2 regions of the Marinobacter adhaerens HP15 genome follow, and region 1 is predicted to be linked to the other one. Evidence: riboswitches for the same ligand, from Rfam matches in the RefSeq annotation. Region 1 holds a riboswitch; the other holds the start of a gene.
The links. A riboswitch is a leader RNA that binds a small molecule or an ion and turns the genes downstream of it on or off. The one in region 1 is predicted to bind cobalamin.
Positions count from the first base shown of each region.

Region 2: linked by a shared signal. The riboswitch ahead of HP15_RS18050 (ribonucleoside-diphosphate reductase subunit alpha) and the one ahead of HP15_RS19510 (TonB-dependent receptor plug domain-containing protein) in region 1 are both predicted to bind cobalamin.

Region 1 is NC_017506.1:4,180,343-4,190,139, reverse strand. Features, by position in the region: gene HP15_RS19545 (hypothetical protein) at 1-121, shown strand, start outside; gene HP15_RS19540 (cytochrome b) at 185-709, shown strand; gene HP15_RS19535 (sulfurtransferase) at 739-1,587, opposite strand; gene HP15_RS19530 (RidA family protein) at 1,664-2,014, opposite strand; gene HP15_RS19525 (ABC transporter ATP-binding protein) at 2,085-2,849, opposite strand; gene HP15_RS19520 (FecCD family ABC transporter permease) at 2,849-3,823, opposite strand; gene HP15_RS19515 (cobalamin-binding protein) at 3,810-4,694, opposite strand; gene HP15_RS19510 (TonB-dependent receptor plug domain-containing protein) at 4,725-6,563, opposite strand; cobalamin riboswitch at 6,699-6,921, opposite strand; gene HP15_RS19500 (putative nucleotidyltransferase substrate binding domain-containing protein) at 7,044-8,918, shown strand; gene HP15_RS19495 (3'-5' exonuclease) at 8,911-9,639, shown strand; gene msrB (peptide-methionine (R)-S-oxide reductase MsrB) at 9,641-9,797, opposite strand, start outside.
Region 2 is NC_017506.1:3,839,508-3,849,304, reverse strand. Features, by position in the region: gene urtE (urea ABC transporter ATP-binding subunit UrtE) at 1-212, shown strand, start outside; gene HP15_RS18070 (aliphatic amidase) at 227-1,273, shown strand; gene HP15_RS18065 (AAA family ATPase) at 1,289-2,332, shown strand; gene fmdA (formamidase) at 2,434-3,666, shown strand; gene HP15_RS18055 (FmdB family zinc ribbon protein) at 3,672-4,025, shown strand; cobalamin riboswitch at 4,181-4,359, shown strand; gene HP15_RS18050 (ribonucleoside-diphosphate reductase subunit alpha) at 4,489-7,254, shown strand; gene HP15_RS18045 (ribonucleotide-diphosphate reductase subunit beta) at 7,285-8,343, shown strand; gene HP15_RS18040 (hypothetical protein) at 8,665-9,141, shown strand; gene HP15_RS18035 (trypsin-like peptidase domain-containing protein) at 9,193-9,797, shown strand, end outside.

The DNA of each region.
Region 1 (9,797 bases):
CGTTGAGGAAACGTCGGATGGCACATACCGGGTCCAACTGCGAGATGCCGAGCAGAATCTGATCCGGGAGCAGGAGTTCAACCAGTACGGTGCCCCGGTTCGCGGCGGACACCGGAGCTGATTACCAACAGCCAGCGCGGGGCCCGAGAGGTGCCCCGCAAGCCTTTGATCAAGGAGAATCGCGATGACACTGATGGACGCTGACAACCGCTATGGTGCCGTTTCCCGGGCTGTGCACTGGATAATGGCGGTTATGTTGCTGGTAATGCTTGCCAGCGAAGTCTGGTTTGAAGCCCTGGAGCACACACTCTCTGATGCGTCGCTTATGGCCTGGCACCAGACCCTGGGCCTGACCATTTTCGGGCTGGTTATCTTTCGCGGTCTCTGGCGCTGGCTTAACCGCGCACGTATAACACCACCGGCTCAATGGGCGACCATGGCCAAGCTCGGGCACATTGCGCTCTATGCCCTGATGATCCTGATGCCGCTGTCAGGGCTCGCATCCTCCCTCGGTGAAGGCGATCCTGTTACCTTTTTCGGCTGGACAGTCTTTGGCTACGGCCCGGAAATCGAGTGGCTGGAAGACAGCGGGGAAGAGGTTCATGAAGTGCTGGCCAACGTGTTGTGGCTCATGATTGGCGTACACGTAGCAGCTGCCCTGGCGCATCAGTACCTGCTGGGAGACCGGATCATGAAGCGCATGGCCTGACGGCCCAAGATACAGGAAAACCCTCGGGCTCAAGCCACCGGCAGCGAATCGTCGCTGCCCCAGTCCGCCCAGGAACCATCGTAAAGAGAGAGCTGGTCATACCCGGCCAGCTCGGCCGCCAGCAGAATGATGCAGGCGGTGATGCCGGAACCGCAGGAAAACACCAGTTGATGCCCGTCTCCGGGCTGAAGGTTCGTACCGAGATGCCTGAACTTTGCCTCCAGCTCACTGACCGGCTTAAACCGGTAACCATCCAGCACCTCGGTAAACGGAAGACTGAGTGAGTTCGGAATATGGCCGCCGCGCACTCCCGGGCGGGGTTCCGGGGCCTGAGCCAGGAACCGCGCCCGGGATCTCGCATCAATCACCGAAACTCGCTCGTCGTCCAAATGCTGTAGCACGAAGGCGGAATCCCGAACCCGTCCGCGGTCCAGACGGCCCGCCATGTTCCCGGCGGAAGCCGCACTATTAATCGGGGCCGACACCGTCTCACGCCCCTCTGCCAACCACTGTGGCAGGCCACCATCGAGCACGAAAACCTGTTCGAGGCCCATCGACCGCAGAATCCACCAGGCCCGGGGAGCGGAATAGATTCCCTGGTTGTCGTAAAGCACCACCAGTCTTTCAGGCGTTATGCCCAGCCTGCGAACTTCCTGAGTGAACTGTTCCTCGGTAGGAAACGCATGGAGCTGGGACGATTCCGTATTGCAGAGCGTTCCCTCCAGATCAATCTGGAAACTCCCCGGTATCCACACCGGGTGATCATAAACGATCGGCTCCTTGCCAATAACCGTGGCCATACTCGCGTCGATAAGAACCAACCGTTCGTTATCGAGGTTTTCCTGCAACCAGTCGGTGGTTACGAGTGGGGACGCCATGGTGTGCTCCTGTTCCTACCAGAAATAAACGGCCGACTTCTCAGGCCGACAAATCGCCAGACCTTCCCGGCTGCCGTCAGGACGTTGCGGCAATCACCGAGATTTCCACCAGCAACTCCGGCGACGCCATCTGAGCCTGAACACAGGCCCGGGCCGGCGCCGTACCTTCAGGCACCCAGTTGTCCCACACCTCGTTCAGGGCTTTGAAATCGGCCATGTCTGCCAGGTAAATGGTTGCCGAAAGGATTCGATCGCGGCTGGAGCCGGCGGTCTCGAGCAGCTCGTCCACTTTCTCCAGCATCCCGGTTACCTGGGTATGAATATCGGCGTTACGGTCCTTGGCAACCTGACCGCAAAGGTAAGCAGTGCCGTTGTGTTTTACGATCTTGCTCATTCGGCTGTTGGTGGAAATACGTTCAATGGTCATGGTGATGGCCTTGTTGGGGATTTGAGTGACTATATAACCAATAACGGGCTCGAGGATAAAGCCTCACACTTCAGCCCGGCACAAACACCGGAAAACCATCCAGTTCGGCAGATAGCAAACGCTGGCCAAACAGGCTTTCGAGTGCAGAAGTCACCAGCATGTCGCGGGCCGGTCCCCAGCAGGCCTGACCGTCGGGGTACAGAAGGAGGATCTGGTCGCACCATCGCGCAGCCAGGTTGAGGTCGTGGAGGCACATGAACACGCCCCGGTCGCACGCTGCCTGCTGGCGCAGCAGCTTCATAACGGCGGTCTGGTGCTGTAAATCCAGGTGATTGGTGGGTTCGTCCAGGAGCCAGATTTCGGGGCTTTGGGTCATGAGGGTAGCAATGGCTACCCGCTGGCGTTCACCGCCGGAGAGGGTGTTTACCAGGCGATCTTTCAGGTGGATCACGTCCAGCTCTATTAGAGCCCTTTCAGCAATCGCGAGGTCATCACCACTCTCCATCTGCCAAGGCGATAACCAGGGGTGGCGGCCGATCAGGGCGGTTTCCAGTGCCGTTGCCGGGAATCCATCCTGCCGGTCCTGAAATACCAGGCCCATGCGTTGCGATACGGTCTTGCGGCGGATGCCGTCCAACGGCGTTCCATCAAGCAGCAGCTTTCCGCTTCTGGGCTCCCGCAATCCTGCGAGAGTATGGAGCAAGGTGGTTTTACCCACACCGTTAGGGCCCAGCACGCCCCAGACCTGTCCCGGTTCGATGGCCAGATTCAGGGGAACGCCTGAGCTGCGGCCCGGAATGTCGATAATCAGCGCTTCGGTTGCCAGGCGTGTCATCATCGGCTCCTATACAGCAGGTACAGGAAGGTCGGGACGCCGATCAGCGCGGTGATCACCCCAACCGGCAACTGCTCCGGCGCAATCACCACCCGCGCCAGGGTATCCGCCAGCACCAGCAGCGTACCGCCCGCCAGTGCGCAGGCCGGCAGAATCAGGCGCTGGTCGTTGCCCAGCACCAGCCGCAACATGTGCGGTATCACCAGGCCAACGAAACCAACCGAACCGGCCATGGTGACGGCGGCTGCGGTCAGCAGGCTGGCCATCAGGTAGATCGACCATTCCAGTGGCCGCACCGAAACGCCCAGCGCCGCCGCCTGCAGGGAGCCCCGTGCCAGCACGTTCAGGGCCCGGCCCAGAGGAAACACCATCAGGCATACGAGCACAAGAATGATCAGTCCCGGCCACGGAGTGGCGGCGTGGGAAAGATCGCCCATCAACCAATACAGCATGCCCGGCAATCGGCTGGCCGGGGTCATCGAGAGGATCAGGGTAATCATGGCGCCCCAGCCGGCGGCGACCACCACACCGGTAAGCAACAGCCGCGATGGGGTCCAGCTGCCACTGCCGTGAGCCAAACCAAACACCAGCAGGGTGGCCAGCATGGCACCTGCAAACGCGGAGCCGGATATCAGAAAACCGGCAGCGCCGGCCAGCATGGCCAATAACGCACCCACTGCCGCGCCACCAGAAAGCCCCAACACATAAGGATCGGCCAGGGGATTTCGCAACAATACCTGCATAAGTGCTCCGGCCACGGCCAGCAATCCGCCAGTTGCGAACGCGCTCAGGGTGCGAGGCAGGCGCAGCTCCAGAATCAGCGTTTGCTGCAACTCGGTGCCACTGCCGGTGATCACCCTCAGAGTGTCACCAAAACCGATGGACGTACTGCCAATGCTGACGGAGAGCAGTGCCGCCAGAAAGCCCGCCAGCAGCAGAATCAGGAGGGGCTTGGAAGGGCTAGAGATTGGCACGGGCCTGCTCCAGGGTCTGACACAGGTGCATGGCACCCTCTGCCATACGTAGCGTCGGGCGTGCCAGCAGGTCAGGTGGTTCAAGGAAGAGGTTGCCCGCGGCTACCGCTGCCAGGCCCGGAAACTCACGCCAGGCCTCCAGCCACTGCCTGTCGTCTGACGATCCGGCGGTAATAATGGCCTCGGGGTTGGCTTCCAGAACCGCCTCCCGACTGATCCGGGGCACCAGCCGTGGCAACTCGCCGAACACATTAACGCCGCCGCACAGGCTTATGGCCTTGCTGATCAGCTCTTCCCGGTTCACGGTCATCAGTGGCTGATCCCATATCTGGTAGAACACCTTAACTGGTCTGGCATCGGCATACTGAGATTCAAGCGCGGCCATATCTGCACGAAACGCTTCGGCCCGCTCATTGCCCAGATCCGGTAATCCTGTCAGCAACGCCAGATCCGATACCGCCGCGGCAATGTCGTCAAACGTCCGCGGAGCAAGCCAGAAAACGTGAATGCCAAGATCTGACAGGCGTTCCAGCTGGCTGCGGGAATTGCCATCCACCCAGGCCACCACCAGGTCTGGCGCCAGCGAGACAATGGCTTCCAGGTCCAGGCGATTGCTGTCGCCCACCTGCGGCAAGTCCGCAGCTTCTGCGGGATAATCGCTCCAGGCACTCACGGCAACGAGCCTGTCACCGGCCCCTGCGGAGAACAGCAGCTCGGTGGCACCCGGCGACAGGGAAACAACGCGTTGCGCGGGCTCGGCCAGGCATACACGCTGGTCCAGCGCGTCGCTTACGCAGGGCCTCTCCGCCTGTGCCAGCGAGGGCACAAGCAGAGACAGCACAAACAATGCAGCGAGCCAGGGGCGCCTCATCGACGGAGTGAGCCTCTCAGATCGGTGAATTTACTGCTGGAAATCATAGCGCACCGAGGCCATGAAGGTTCGGCCTGCGGCCAGATAGTCGAAAGGCGCGAAGGTGGCACTGTCATATCCGATGCTTGTGGCATAGCGACGGTCCAATACGTTATCCACCTTGAACGATGCCGACCAGCCAGGCTGGAAGTTCCAGGCCGCCCTCAAGTCCACAGTGCCATAGCCTGGCAGCAGGCTGGTATTCGCTGCATCGTTATAGCGGTCACTCTCGGCGATAAAGCTGGCGCCCACGGACCACTGAGAGAACAGACGATCGACATCCAAACGCACATTCTTTTCCGCACGGCGTGGTAGACGTGCGCCGGTATCACGATTCTCGGTATCCGCGTAGGTTACCGCTGCCGCCAGATTCCAGTCAGCCGTCTCAATACCGGACGAAACCTCAACGCCACGGATTCTGGCCGTTTCGACATTTTCCATGGTGCCCTCAAACGTCGCCGGGTCAGAAACATAGGTAATCAGGTCCTTCACATCGTTCTGATAGAGGGCAACATCCCAGTACCATTGGTCATATCGTCCGGAGAAACCGGCCTCGACCATCTGCCCCTCTTCTGCGTCGAGGTCGGGATTACCGGTGTAGAACGGCACCGTCAGGTAAAGATCGTTAAAGGTTGGCGCCCGGAACGAGGTCGCATAGCTGAGGCGAAAACGATGGGCGCGGTCCAGCTGATGACCAAAGGCCACGCCGCCAGTCTCCTCTTTCCCGTAGGCCTCGTTGTCATCAAGACGCAGACTGAGCATCAGATCGGTGGCATCAAAGTTCAGACGGCCCTGCCCAAAGACTGCGCTGTTGGTCCGGCTATCTTCTGTAAAGTTGCTGGTGCCATCCACTTCATCAATCATGACCTCCGTACCCAGAACCAGCTCATGAACACCGGCCGTCAGGGTGTTTTCCCAGCGCGCTGAGCGAGACAGTGTGTCGAAAGTACTGGGATTGGCTCCGAAGGTATCCTGTTCATCGCGGGCTTCCGAGAACTGGATCCTTGTGCGCCAGTAGTCACTGGCAACAGCCTCCAGATGCAGACCCATGGCACGGATCAGGAAATCGGTATCACCGCCTTCAAACTCGGTGTTGCCTTCAGACTGGAACACGGTCAGCCCTGCGCCACCGCCCAGATCAAAACTGTGGCTCAGCTTCGCCAGGCCGCCGGTGTTCCGAAAGCCCTTGTCTTCACCGCCATCTCTCAGATTGGTGCCATCGGTGTCCGAATAGACGCCACTGGCCAGGAACGAGGAACGGCCCTCCCGGCCAGCCAATCCAGCGTTAACCTCGCGGGTTTCATGGGAGCCTCCTTTTAGCTCGCCCCAACCCTGGCGTCCGGCCTCCGGTTCCAGAGTGAACGCCTGGATGACACCGCCCACCGCATCGGCACCGTAGAGGGAGCTCTTCGCGCCCCGCACCAGTTCAACCCGTTCCATCAATTCCGGAGGCAAAAACTGCCAGGGAGGGATGCCCGCAGAGGCAGAGCGCAGTCGGATACCATCGAGAAGCAGCACCGTACCAGAGCTCCCCGCGCCACGCAGGAATACGCTGGTAGTCTTGCCGTAGCTGCCGTCCGACACCACGTTGATCCCCGGCTGCGCGCGCAGCAGGTCGCGGAATTCCGCGGGCTGTTGCCGATCAATATCCTCTTTGTCGATGACGGTAACCGAAGACAGACTCTCTCCAACGGTCTTCGGCCCCAGTGTCGCGGTAACCACGATCGGGTCAAGGGCATCGGTTTCTGGGGCAGACTGGGCCGAAGCGGCCAACGGCAAGGCAGCCAGGGAAAGGCCGGCCAGTAAAACAGGGCTTTGAATTCTGAACATGAAACTTGCTCCGCACTCCGCGCGCACCCGCACGGGAATCTGGGTTTTGTTGCGGAACAGGGAATGAGGGCAGGCGGTAGACAGGTGTCAGGAGAGCGGAACCGGCATATCACCCACCCAGGTTGCCCACCGCAACATCGGGTGTTTTTCCAGGCCGGTCTCCGGGCTGGCAGGCGGAACCCTGGGTTCCCGGGCAATCACCTTCCCATGTCGTGGCGACACAGTGGCGCACAGATTGCCGTTGTCCTGCTTACCGTTGCGGGGGCAGCATCGGCCTTGCACTGGCATTACCAGGCTCACCGATTTCCCGTTTCACCCGTCGCGCTTTGCGACGGACACCTGAAAAAAGTGTGGCAAGGCTAGCAACACCCGGGTAAGCGGTCAATGAAATCCATCAAAGGTCGACATGGCCGCAGACCTCTGCCACTGCTATATTCCATGACTGACAATCACTTATTCTTCGCCAGAACAGGGAGTTTTATGCAGGCCGAGCTGGTCGACATCCGCAATCACATGGCTCAATACCCGCCGTTTGACGAGATGGCCGAGGAGCTGCTCGACAGAGTGGTTGGCGACATCGAGATTGTGTACTTCAAGGCCGGGAGCCAGATCCTCGAACTGGGTGACCCGAGCAGCTGGCTGTATTACGTGCGCAGTGGCGCCGTCGAGATCTATCGGCGCACCGGGGAGCTGTACAACCGCATCAGCGAGGGCGAAGTCTTCGGCCAGTTTGGCCTGCTGATGAATCGGAAAGTGCGCTTCCCAGCCAAAGCCCTGGAAGACGTCCTGCTTTACAAGATTCCTTACGATACGTTCCAGTACCTCTGGGAAAATGACGACAACTTCGCCGATTTCGTTGAAATTGAAGACCGAAGCCGCCTGCGATCCGCCGTTTCCCGTCGCGAAAAGTCCAACCAGCTGATGACGTCCAAGGTTACCCGGTTGATTGCCCGGGAGCCGGTATCAGCGCCCCACACCGTTCGCCTGCAGGAAGCGGCGCGGATCATGACCGAAAACGGCGTCTCCGCACTGCTACTGATGGACGAGGAAGGTGAAAAGCCCCTGCTCAAGGGCATCATTACCGACCGGGACCTGCGCACCCGGGCCCTTAGCGAAGCCCTGGCCTCGGAAACTCCGATCAGCGAGATCATGTCGGAGGATCTGATCACCATCCGCTCGAACATGTTCATATTCGAGGCCATGCTCACCATGCTGCACAACAATGTGCACCATCTTCCGGTGATGGATCGGGATGAGGTTCGCGGCGTGATTGCGCTGTCTGACATCGTAAAGTACGAGAGTCAGAGCAGCCTATACCTGGTCAGCAACATCTACCATCAGCAGGATGTAAAAGGGCTGAAGAAGATCAGCCTGGATGTGCGGGACAGCTTTGTTCGCATGGTGAACGAAGATGCCAACTCCCACATGATTGGCAGTGCCATGGCCGGTATCGGGCGCAGCTTTACACAGCGCCTGCTGACACTGGGCGAAGAGAAACTCGGCCCCCCACCCGTGCCCTACTGCTTTATGGCCCTTGGCTCCATGGCGCGGGACGAGCAACTGGTGGTCACGGACCAGGATAACGCCATGATCCTGGACGACAGCTTTGTGCCCGAAGAACACGACGAATACTTCCTGGCGCTGGCGAAATTCGTCAGCGATGGCCTTGCGGAGTGCGGCTATACCTACTGCACCGGCGACATCATGGCCACCAACCAGAAATGGCGGCAGCCACTACGCGTCTGGAAGGACTACTTCACCGACTGGATTGATAATCCGAAAGCCGAGGCTCTGTTAAACAGCAATATTTTCTTTGATCTGGATGGCATCTACGGCGAGACCGACTTTGCCGAACAGCTAAAGACACTGGTGGCGGACAAAGCCAGCAACAGCCAGCGGTTCCTGGCAATGCTGGCGCGCAACGCCCTGAACCGCACGCCGCCGATCGGCTTTTTCCGGACCTTCGTGCTGGAAGAGGATGGCAAGCACCAGAAGACCTTCAACCTGAAACGTCGCGGAACAGCGCCCCTGTCGGATCTGATCCGGGTGCACGCCCTGGCCTGCGGCTCCCGTGCACAGAACTCGTTCGAACGACTGAAAGCCATTGGCAACACCAAGCTCCTGCTGGACGACGATCTGGGCAACCTGAGGGATGCGCTTGAGTTTATCTCCATCGTTCGTATCCGACACCAGGCCCTGGCAATCGAGGCTGACCGGCAGCCGGACAACAACGTACGGCCCGAAGACCTTTCACCGTTTGAGCGCAGCCATCTCAAGGATGCGTTCCAGGTAGTCAGCGGTGCCCAGAAGTTCCTGAAATTCCGGTATCACGCCGGGGTGGCCCGTAATGTCTAGTGAGGAGCAGGCCGAGAATTCTGTTACACGCCTGCCATGGCCCGAGCAATTCAAGGCCCTGGCGGAGCAGAGCAAGTCCCCGATTCTTAAAGCCTATTACGAGAGTGGGTGTGTGTCGCCGGAGACGCCCTTATCCGAGGTGCCCTTTGTCGCGCTCGATTTCGAGACCACCGGGTTGGACGCCAATCAACATTCGATTGTCAGTATCGGTCTGGTGCCGTTTACGCTCGACGGCATCCAGCTGGGCAAAGCCCGCCACTGGATCGTGCGGCCCAAGCTCCCGCTACACCAGACCTCGATTACTATCCACGGCATTACCCACAGTGATATCGACCAGGCCCCGGATTTGAACGATATCCTGAAGGATCTGTTTGCCTGCCTGAACGGGCGTATCCCCGTGGTTCACTACCGCAACATCGAGAGATCGTTCTTCGACGTTGCCCTGCAATGGCGCCTGGGGGAAGGAATCCGGTTTCCGTTGATCGATACCATGGCCATTGAGGCTCACCTGCACCCGGACCGAAACCCGTCACGCTGGCAACAACTGCTGGGGAAGAAGCCCGTGTCGATTCGCTTGGCTGATAGCCGGCTGCGTTATGGGCTGCCTCACTATGCCGCCCACAACGCCCTGATTGATGCGGTTGCCACGGCTGAACTCCTGCAGGCCCAGGTGTTGCACCATTTCAGCCGGGACACCCGGGTGGCGGATTTGTGGTTGTGAGTCAGGCGTCGCTCTCTGATCTGACGTCATCAACCCATTTGCCATAACCGGCCTCTTCCATCTTCTCCAGCGGGATAAAGTCCATAGACGCGGAGTTCATGCAGTAGCGTAGTCCGGTTGGCGCAGGGCCATCGTTGAAGACATGGCCAAGGTGGGAA
Region 2 (9,797 bases), 340 kb from region 1:
GTATCCAGCCCAACATTATCAAGGAAATTGCGCAGACCCTTCGGCGCATCCGGGATGAGCGGGGCCTGTCGATTGTGGTGTCGGAGCAGGTTCTGAGCTTCGTGATGGATGCGGCAGACCGGATCCTGGTGATTGAAAAGGGCGCGATTGTGCACGAAGAGAGCCGCGAAGAAGCGGATCAGGACAAGATTGCGAGCTATCTGGCGGTTTAACGAGGAGCAGAACGATGAGACACGGTGATATTTCCAGCAGCAACGATACCGTCGGCGTGGCGGTGGTGAACTACAAGATGCCGCGGCTGCATACCAAAGCCGAGGTGTTGGACAACGCCCGCAACATCGCTGACATGATCAAGGGTATGAAAGTCGGCCTGCCGGGCATGGACCTGGTGGTGTTCCCGGAATACAGCACCATGGGCATCATGTACGACAACGAGGAAATGATGGAAACCGCGGCCACCGTGCCCGGTGACGAAACGGCCATCTTCTCCGCCGCCTGTCGTGAGGCGAACACCTGGGGCGTGTTTTCGCTGACCGGAGAACGACACGAGGATCACCCCAACAAGGCGCCATACAACACCCTGGTTCTGATCAACAACGAGGGTGAGGTCGTCCAGAAATACCGCAAGTGTATCCCCTGGTGTCCGATCGAGGGATGGTATCCGGGTGACACTACCTACGTCACCGAGGGTCCAAAGGGCATGAAGATCAGCCTGATCATCTGCGACGACGGCAACTATCCCGAGATCTGGCGTGATTGCGCCATGAAGGGGGCGGAGTTGATTGTTCGCTGTCAGGGCTACATGTACCCGGCCAAGGAACAGCAGGTGATGATGGCCAAGAGCATGGCCTGGGCCAACAACTGTTACGTTGCGGTGGCCAACGCCGCCGGATTTGACGGCGTGTATTCCTACTTCGGCCACTCCGCGATCATCGGCTTCGATGGCCGTACCCTCGGGGAATGCGGTGAGGAAGACATGGGCATTCAGTATGCCCAGCTGTCCGTAAGCCAGATCCGTGATGCCCGTGCGAACGACCAGTCCCAGAATCACCTGTTCAAGCTGCTGCACCGGGGCTACACCGGAGTGCATGCCTCCGGGGACGGCGACAAGGGCGTGGCCGACTGTCCGTTCGAGTTCTACCGTACCTGGGTGATGGATGCCCAGAAGGCGCAGGAAAATGTGGAGGCCATGACCCGGAAGACGGTAGGTACCGCCGAGTGCCCGGTGGGCGAGCTGCCGTTCGACGGCAAGGAAAAATCCGCAGGGGCCTAAGCCCGGGAGGCGTTCATGCCGTTTATCAACGAACGGCTGGAAGCCAATCGGGAAACCATTGAAAAGAACCGGGCCGCCTCAGGCCCGGTTCGTGCTTCCCGGTTCCGCTTCGAGCCCGAGGCCGTGATGGCCAGACTGCGGGAAAATATCGTCGGCCAGGATGAGGCCCTGGCCGCCATGGAATCCATGCTGGTGCGGGTGAAAGCCGATATCGGCGAGGACAACCGGCCGCTGGCGGTGCACCTGTTCCTGGGTCCTACCGGCGTGGGCAAAACCGAAACCGTGCGCCTCATTGCCGAAGCCATCCACGGCAATCGCGATGGGCTGTGCCGTATCGACATGAACACCCTGGCCCAGGAGCATTACGCCGCAGCCCTGACCGGTGCACCGCCGGGCTACGTGGGCAGCAAGGAGGGCCACAGCCTGTTCGATCTGGACAAGGTACAGGGCTCGTTCAGCAAACCCGGAATTGTGTTGTTTGATGAAATCGAGAAAGCCAGCAAGGAAGTGGTGCGCACGCTGCTGAACGTGCTGGACACCGGTCGGCTGGTGTTTCCCTCCGGTAACCGGGAGATCGACTTCCGCAACACCCTGATCTTCATGACCAGCAACGCCGGTGCGCTGGAGGCGGAGACGCATGAGCAGAGCTACAAGCGGGGCTGGCGCCGCTGGCTCGGTTTATCAGCCGGCAACGGCGAGGCCATTCGCGACACCGCTCTGCGCCGGTATTTCGATCCGGAGTTCCTCAACCGGATTGATCAGATCCTCACCTTCAACCGACTTACCGACAACTGGCTGGAAGCCCTGCTGGACATTGAGCTGGCGGGCCTCAATCGCCGGTTGTCCAAAAAGCACGCCGAGCTGTCGCTGGCGCCTGAGCTGCGAGAAGAGCTGTGCCGTGGCTACGACGCTCGCTATGGCGCCCGGGAACTGCTGCGGGCTTTTCGCCAGCGGCTGGAACCCGCCGTTGCCCGGGCGTTGCTGGCGTATCCGGACTGCCGCCGGTTTGAAGCCGGCCTGCAGGGCAGGACGGTCACGGTGCACCAATACGTCGAATGACGTAGGCACCGGGGGCATTTCGCGAATACCTCACAGGGACGGGATTTCGGATAGTAAAGCCGTTACCTAATCGTGCAAGCCAACACCAAGGAGCGCCCGCTATGGCTGAAACCATTATCAAGATCGATCTGAACAAGTCGGCCTATGAGAACGACAAAATCCACAACCGCTGGCACCCGGATATTCCGCTGGTGGCCACCGTCAAGCCGGGCGACGATTTCATCGTCGAGTGCTATGACTGGACCGGCGGCCAGATCAAGAACGACGACAGCGCCGACGACGTGCGCGATGTTGATCTCAGCCAGGTTCACTTCCTGTCGGGACCGATCGGGGTCGAGGGCGCTGAGCCGGGCGACCTGCTGGAAGTCGACATCCTCGACATCGGCACCTTCGAAGAAAGCCAGTGGGGCTTTAACGGGTTCTTTTCCAAGCAGAACGGCGGTGGCTTCCTGACCGAACACTTCCCGGAGGCCCAGAAATCCATCTGGGACTTCAACGGCATGTTCACCAAATCCCGCCACATTCCCAACGTGGAATTTGCCGGCCTGATTCACCCGGGGCTGATCGGCTGCCTGCCCTCCAAAGAATTGCTGGACACCTGGAACAAGCGTGAGGCCGGACTGGTTGCGACCGATCCGGAGCGTGTGCCGGAACTGGCAACACTGCCCAATGGTGAGACCGCCCATATGGGCCAGATGACCGGTGACGCGGCCAAAGCTGCTGGCGCCGAAGCCGCCCGTACCGTGCCGCCACGGGAACACGGTGGCAACTGTGACATCAAGGATCTGTCCCGTGGCTCCAAGGTGTATTTCCCGGTGTACGTGGACGGGGCCGGCCTCTCCGTAGGCGACCTTCACTTCAGCCAGGGCGACGGTGAAATCACGTTCTGTGGCGCCATCGAAATGGCCGGCTGGATTCACCTGCGGGTAAACCTGATCAAGGACGGCGTGAAGAAGTACGGCATCAAGAATCCGGTGTTCAAGCCCAGCCCGATCAAGCCCCGTTACGACGACTATGTGATCTTTGAAGGCATCTCCGTAGACGAAGACGGCGGCCAGCATTACCTGGACGTGCACGTGGCCTATCGTCAGGCGTGTCTGAACGCCATCGAATACATGACCAAGTTCGGCTACACCAAGGCTCAGGCCTACGCGATTCTGGGTTGTGCGCCGGTGGAAGGCCACATCAGCGGCGTGGTGGATATCCCGAACGCCTGCGCCACGCTCTGGTTGCCGACGGGCATCTTCGACTTCGACATTAACCCGTCCGCCGATGGTCCGCAGAAGAAAGTCAGCGGGGGCATGGACGTACCGCTGTCGAAAGATAAGGAGTAATCGCCATGCCCGTGTATGACTACAAGTGCCGTGAACATGGCCTCTTTCACACACTGGCCACCATGGAGGATGCGGCCAAGCCGGCGCAATGCCCTACCTGTAAGGCAATGTCGCCGCGGGTGATCGTGTTGCCATCCCACATTGCCGCCATGGACCCGGCCAAAAGGGCGGCCGAGGACCGGAACGAGCGGTCCCGGCATGAGCCGGTGTTTTCCACCGCAGACCGAAGGGCGAATGATAAGGAGCACAGTCGCGCCTGCGGCTGCGGCTCCCCGAAACCCGGAAAGTCCATGCTGTTCTACACCGCTGACGGGAAGAAGATGTTTCCCTCCATGCGGCCCTGGATGATCAGCCACTGATTGGCTGAGTTGAAACTGTCACGTGTTTGGCCCCCTCTCCGGGGCCTTTTTTATTGCTTCAGGTTGTCCCTTCCGAATATCGTGTATATAGTGTTTCTATCCTTGGTCAAATACCAGATGTAGTGATCAGTGCGTAACCAACTCGGTCAACGTGTGATCATCTCAGCCATTCTGGTATCGGGAATCCGGTGAGACTCCGGAACTGACGCGCAGCGGTATTGGGGAACAAGCGTGGCATCAAGACACTGGCGAAAGCCGGGAAGTCGCCACACGAGGCCGAATCTATCGATTCACGCCCCTGAGTCCGAAGACCTGCCAGGGATGAAGGAGCCTTACGGCTCCCAACTGCACCTTCGCGACCCAGGGTGAGCAGACCGGTTATGCCCAGCCATTCCCATGGCGAGGTGTGCCCCTGCGTACGCGATGGTGAAAGGAACTCAACGCGTATTCAGGAGAACACTGCATGTCTGCCTCAGCCCTGGCCGAACCCCGGCCAACCTCGCACACGGACACCGAATCCCTTCAGGTCATCAAGCGCAACGGCACGCTTGTGGGCTTCGACCCCTCGAAGATCAGCATCGCCGTAACCAAAGCCTTCCTCGCAGTTGAGGGCGACACCGCCGCCGGTTCCGCGCGTATCAATGACGCGGTACACCGGGTGACCGACCAGGTTATCCAGGCGATTGGCCGTCGCCTGAAGGCCGGTGGCAAGGTGCATATCGAAGACATCCAGGATCAGGTGGAACTGGCCCTGATGCGGGCCGAAGAACAGAAGGTGGCCCGCGCCTACGTCCTGTATCGGGAAGAGCATGCCCGCGAGCGCGCCCGCCATGCGCCGGTTGAGGCGCACCCCCATCTGACGGTGAAAAAGACCAGTGGCGAGATTGCTCCGCTGGATCTGGGCCTGATGAAACTGCAGGTGGAACAGGCCGCCACAGGGCTGGAGGGCATTGACGGTGATTCCCTGGTGGACGATGCCCTGACCAACCTGTACGACGGCATCGCCGAGGAAGACGTGCTGTCGGCCTTGATCATGACGGCCCGCAGCCGGATTGAGCGGGAGCCGGACTACAGCGCGGTCACTGCGCGCCTGCTCCTGGAGCAACTTCGCCTGGAGAATGCCGCTGCCCTTGGCCTGCCTATCAGTCTGCCACTGGCTGAGATTTATCCACAGGCACTGAGCGCCTTTGTCGAGGCTGGAATCCGGTACGAATTGCTGGATGAAGCTCTGGCCGCCTTTGATCTGGAGCGCCTGGGTGCGGCCCTTCAGCCGGAGCGGGATCTGCAGTTTGGCTTCCTGGGTCTGCAAACCCTGTACGACCGTTACTTCCTGCACTGGAACAAGGCCCGCCTGGAATTGCCCCAGGTATTTTTCATGCGCGTTGCCATGGGCCTGGCCCTGCGCGAAGACGACCCGAATGCCCGGGCCATCGAGTTCTACAACCTGTTGTCGTCGTTCGACTACATGGCGTCCACACCCACGTTGTTCAACAGCGGTACCCGCCATTCTCAGCTGTCGTCCTGTTACCTGACGACGGTGGGCGACGATCTTGAAGACATCTACGGGGCCATCCGGGATAACGCCATGCTGTCGAAATGGGCAGGCGGTCTGGGTAACGACTGGACGCCAGTTCGTGCGCTGGGATCCCACATCAAGGGAACCAACGGCCAGAGCCAGGGCGTGGTGCCTTTCTTGAAAGTAGTCAACGACACCGCCGTGGCGGTTAACCAGGGCGGCAAGCGTAAAGGCGCAGTGTGTGCCTACCTGGAAAGCTGGCACCTGGACATCGAGGAGTTCCTGGAGCTGCGCAAGAATACCGGCGACGAACGCCGCCGAACCCACGACATGAATACAGCCAACTGGGTGCCCGATCTGCTGATCGAGCGCATGCGCGAAGACCGTGACTGGACCCTGTTCTCTCCCAGCGATGCGCCGGATCTGCACGACCTGTACGGCAACGCCTTCCGTGAACGCTACGAGCATTACGAAGCCCTGGCAGAGCAGGGCAAAATCAAGCTGTTCAAGAAAATCCCGGCCAAGCAGCTCTGGCGCAAGATGCTCACCGTGCTGTTCGAAACCGGCCACCCCTGGATCACCTTCAAGGACCCGTGCAACCTGCGTTCTCCCCAGCAGCACCGGGGCGTGGTGCACAGCTCTAACCTGTGCACGGAAATCACCCTGAACACCAGTGCCGACGAGATCGCCGTATGCAACCTCGGTTCCGTGAACCTGACGGCCCATATTGCCAACGGCGAGCTGGACGTGCAGCGCCTGGAACAGACGGTAAACACCGCCGTGCGCATGCTCGATAACGTTATCGACATCAACTACTACGCCGTGCCCCAGGCCCGCAATTCCAACCTCAAGCATCGCCCGGTTGGCCTCGGCATCATGGGCTTCCAGGACGCGCTCTATCAACTGGGCCTGCCGTATTCCAGCCCGGAAGCGGTTGAGTTTGCTGACGTTGCCATGGAGCAGCTCAGTTACTTCGCCATCCGTGCTTCCGCCACGCTGGCGGGTGAGCGGGGCGCCTATGAAAGCTACGAGGGTTCTCTCTGGCAGCAGGGCATCCTGCCGATCGACTCCATCAACCTGCTCAAAGAGAACCGCCGGGAAGGGGACCTGTCTGTGAACACCAACGCCCGGCTGGACTGGTCTCCCGTACGCGAACTGATCGCAACAAACGGCATGCGCAACAGCAACGTGATGGCGATCGCCCCGACTGCCACGATTTCCAACATCGTGGGTGTGTCCCAGTCCATCGAGCCGGCGTACCAGAACCTCTTCGTGAAATCGAACCTCTCCGGCGAGTTCACGGTGGTCAATCCGTCGCTGGTCCGAGACCTCAAGGCCGAAGGACTGTGGGACAACGTGATGGTGAACGACCTCAAATACTTCGACGGCAGCGTTCAGCAGATCGACCGCATCCCGAATGAACTGAAAGCGCGATACGCCACCGCCTTTGAGATCGACGCAAGATGGCTGGTGGAGGCCGCGGCCCGGCGCCAGAAATGGCTCGACCAGGCCCAGAGCCTGAACCTGTACATGGCCGAGCCCAGCGGCAAAAAGCTGGATGCCCTTTACCAGCTGGCCTGGGAACGTGGGCTGAAAACCACCTATTACCTGCGCTCCCTGGGAGCTACCGGCGCTGAAAAAACCGCACCGGTTGCCGCGCCCCAACCCCAGGTGTGCAGCATCGACGATCCGGACTGCGAAGCCTGTCAGTAACTGCTCACTTCACGATTTCGAGGCAAAAACATGCTTGATTGGGACGACGAACCAAAAACTGAATCCAGGGCGGCGCATCCCGGCGCCCCGGCACCGGTGAACGTGGACGATAAACGCGTCATCAACGGCGAAACCGACATCAACCAGCTGGCACCGTTCAAGTACCCCTGGGCCTGGGAGTACTTCATGAACGCCAACAAAAACCACTGGACCCCCCTGGACGTGAACATGGCCCAGGACGTTCACGACTACCACCACCGGCTGACTGCGCCGGAAAAACATGTATACGAGAACGTGTTGGCCTACCTCACCACTTCCGACATCCTGGCCATGCGCAACATCGGCCTGGCGGTGATGGAGAAGATGAGCGCGCCGGAGCTGCAGATCTACCAGGCCCGGCAGGTATACGAGGAAGCCATGCATACCTGGGCCTACCAGCACTGCATCGAAACCCTCAACCTGGACCAGAGCGAGATCTACAACCGTTACCGCGTGGTGCCTGCCATCAACGGCAAGATCCAGATCGCCAACCGCCGGCTGGATGCGGCCATGCGGCCAGACATGAACCTGCGCAACAAGGATGACCTGCAGGAATTCATCATGTCTTACCTGTTCTTCGCGGCGGTGTTCGAAGGCACCTGGTTCTACAACGGCTTCAGCCCTATCTTCGCCCTGCAGCGTCGAGGACTGATGCGAGGCACGGGCGAACAGCTTCAGTACATCCTGCGGGATGAGGCCATGCACTTCTCATTCGGCCTGAAAGTGGTCAACCAGATCGTGGAAGAGGAGAACATCACCTTCGATCCGAAGGCCGTGCGTGAGATGTGGGACGAATCCGAAGCCGCCGAGAAGGCCTATGCGGACTACATCCTGCGAGACCCGATTCTCGGTTATTCGGCCGAGTACCACAGCGAACAGTTCCGCTTTGTGGCCAACCGCCGTGCCAGGACGGTAGGTCTTGAAGAGCCGTTCCCCGGAGCAAAGAACGTCTCGCCCTGGTTGGATGAACAGGCCACACTGCGCAAGGAAAAGAACTTCTTTGAAACCCGGGTGATTGAGTACCAGACCGGGGCTCAGCTGGAGTGGTAAACCCGCCTGAACAGCCGGAGTTATACGAACACGTTCGCATAACTCCGGGATTCCCGGTGCGAAATGAAGGTAACTATCTGCTAGGGTTGAATAAGTCACAATGGCCGGGCGGAGATATACGCCCCGGTTTGGAAGCGGGGCCGCTAATGGGTGGGCGTATAACTCCGGCGGTAGCCGTGGTGGTTGGTGCTCAAATGATTGTTTTATCTAATAAAATCGTTTTGTCTTGAGCATTTTTTATTGGAGTTTTACGAGCGGGTGATATACGAACGCGTTCGTATAATTAGCTGTTAGAAGTTGGGGAGAAAGACAATCAGGAAGTTGGAAATTAAAGATTATGCGTTCAGGGAGACCATTTGCGCATTAATATTGGGAGGTGTCCCAAGCGTACTCGTATGCTATTTCCCTGGTGATGGCGGTTTGATCGCTTTTTTCAAATCTTTGAAGGCAGCAGATTTTTTAATTTGGTACTGGGCAGCCTTATTTGTAGGGCATCTTTTGCTCTCAGCCGTGGATTATTGGTGGTTCAAGCCTAATGAGACTATAAATTCCTTCTTTCGAAACGCTCATGATATCTCTGAACAAGTTGGGTTTAGCTTGCTAAGTGTATACAGAGTTATTGCCGGAGCTTTGATTTTAGTCCCATTGATTTTGCTTGGTGCGGAATATTCGATGGATGGACTGCTAATTACCGCTGCAGCATATGGGTTTGCGCTGGCCGCCATCTCGGCGTGCTGTCTTTTGTCATGGATTCAGAGAAAAACCGCAGATAGGCGGCCAAGAACTTCTAACCAGTAGCGTCAGCCGGACCGGTTTGTTCCGCTGCGCTCCACAAACCGGCCGCTGCGCATGGCGTTAGGCAAAGGGATGATAACGACGAATATCATTCAGCGGGTTTTTCGAATTTTTCACGAAGGAAAAACTGCTTCAGGTTACACCGTTGAGAAAGGCCGAAATCAATTTTTGATTTCGGCGGCTCACGTATTCGAAGGCTCGCTCGAAATTCCCTCGGTTAAGGTATTCCAGAACAAGGCTTGGCGGGATGTTCCAGTCCATACAGTGTTCAATGAACGAGAGCATGCCGACACGATTGTGTTTAGGCTGGAGTCTGACCTATCTCCACGTCATGAGATCTTAATTGGGCCTGCGGGAGCAACGTTGGGTCAATGGGTCTATTTTCTAGGTTTCCCTTTTGGCATGGCCTCACCATCGGGCGAGTTAAATAATAGGTTCCCTTTTCCATTCGTCAAAGCAGCGCTTATTTCCTGCATTGACTTTGAAAAACACGGATTGACTACATTGTTTCTGGATGGGCATAACAACAAAGGTTTTTCCGGAGGCCCAGTGATATACATGGATTCGGGTATACCCCGAGTCATTGGCACTATAAGTGGTTATTTAACTGAGAACCCGATACACCCAGAAACTTTAGATGATATAAGAAATTTTGGGAC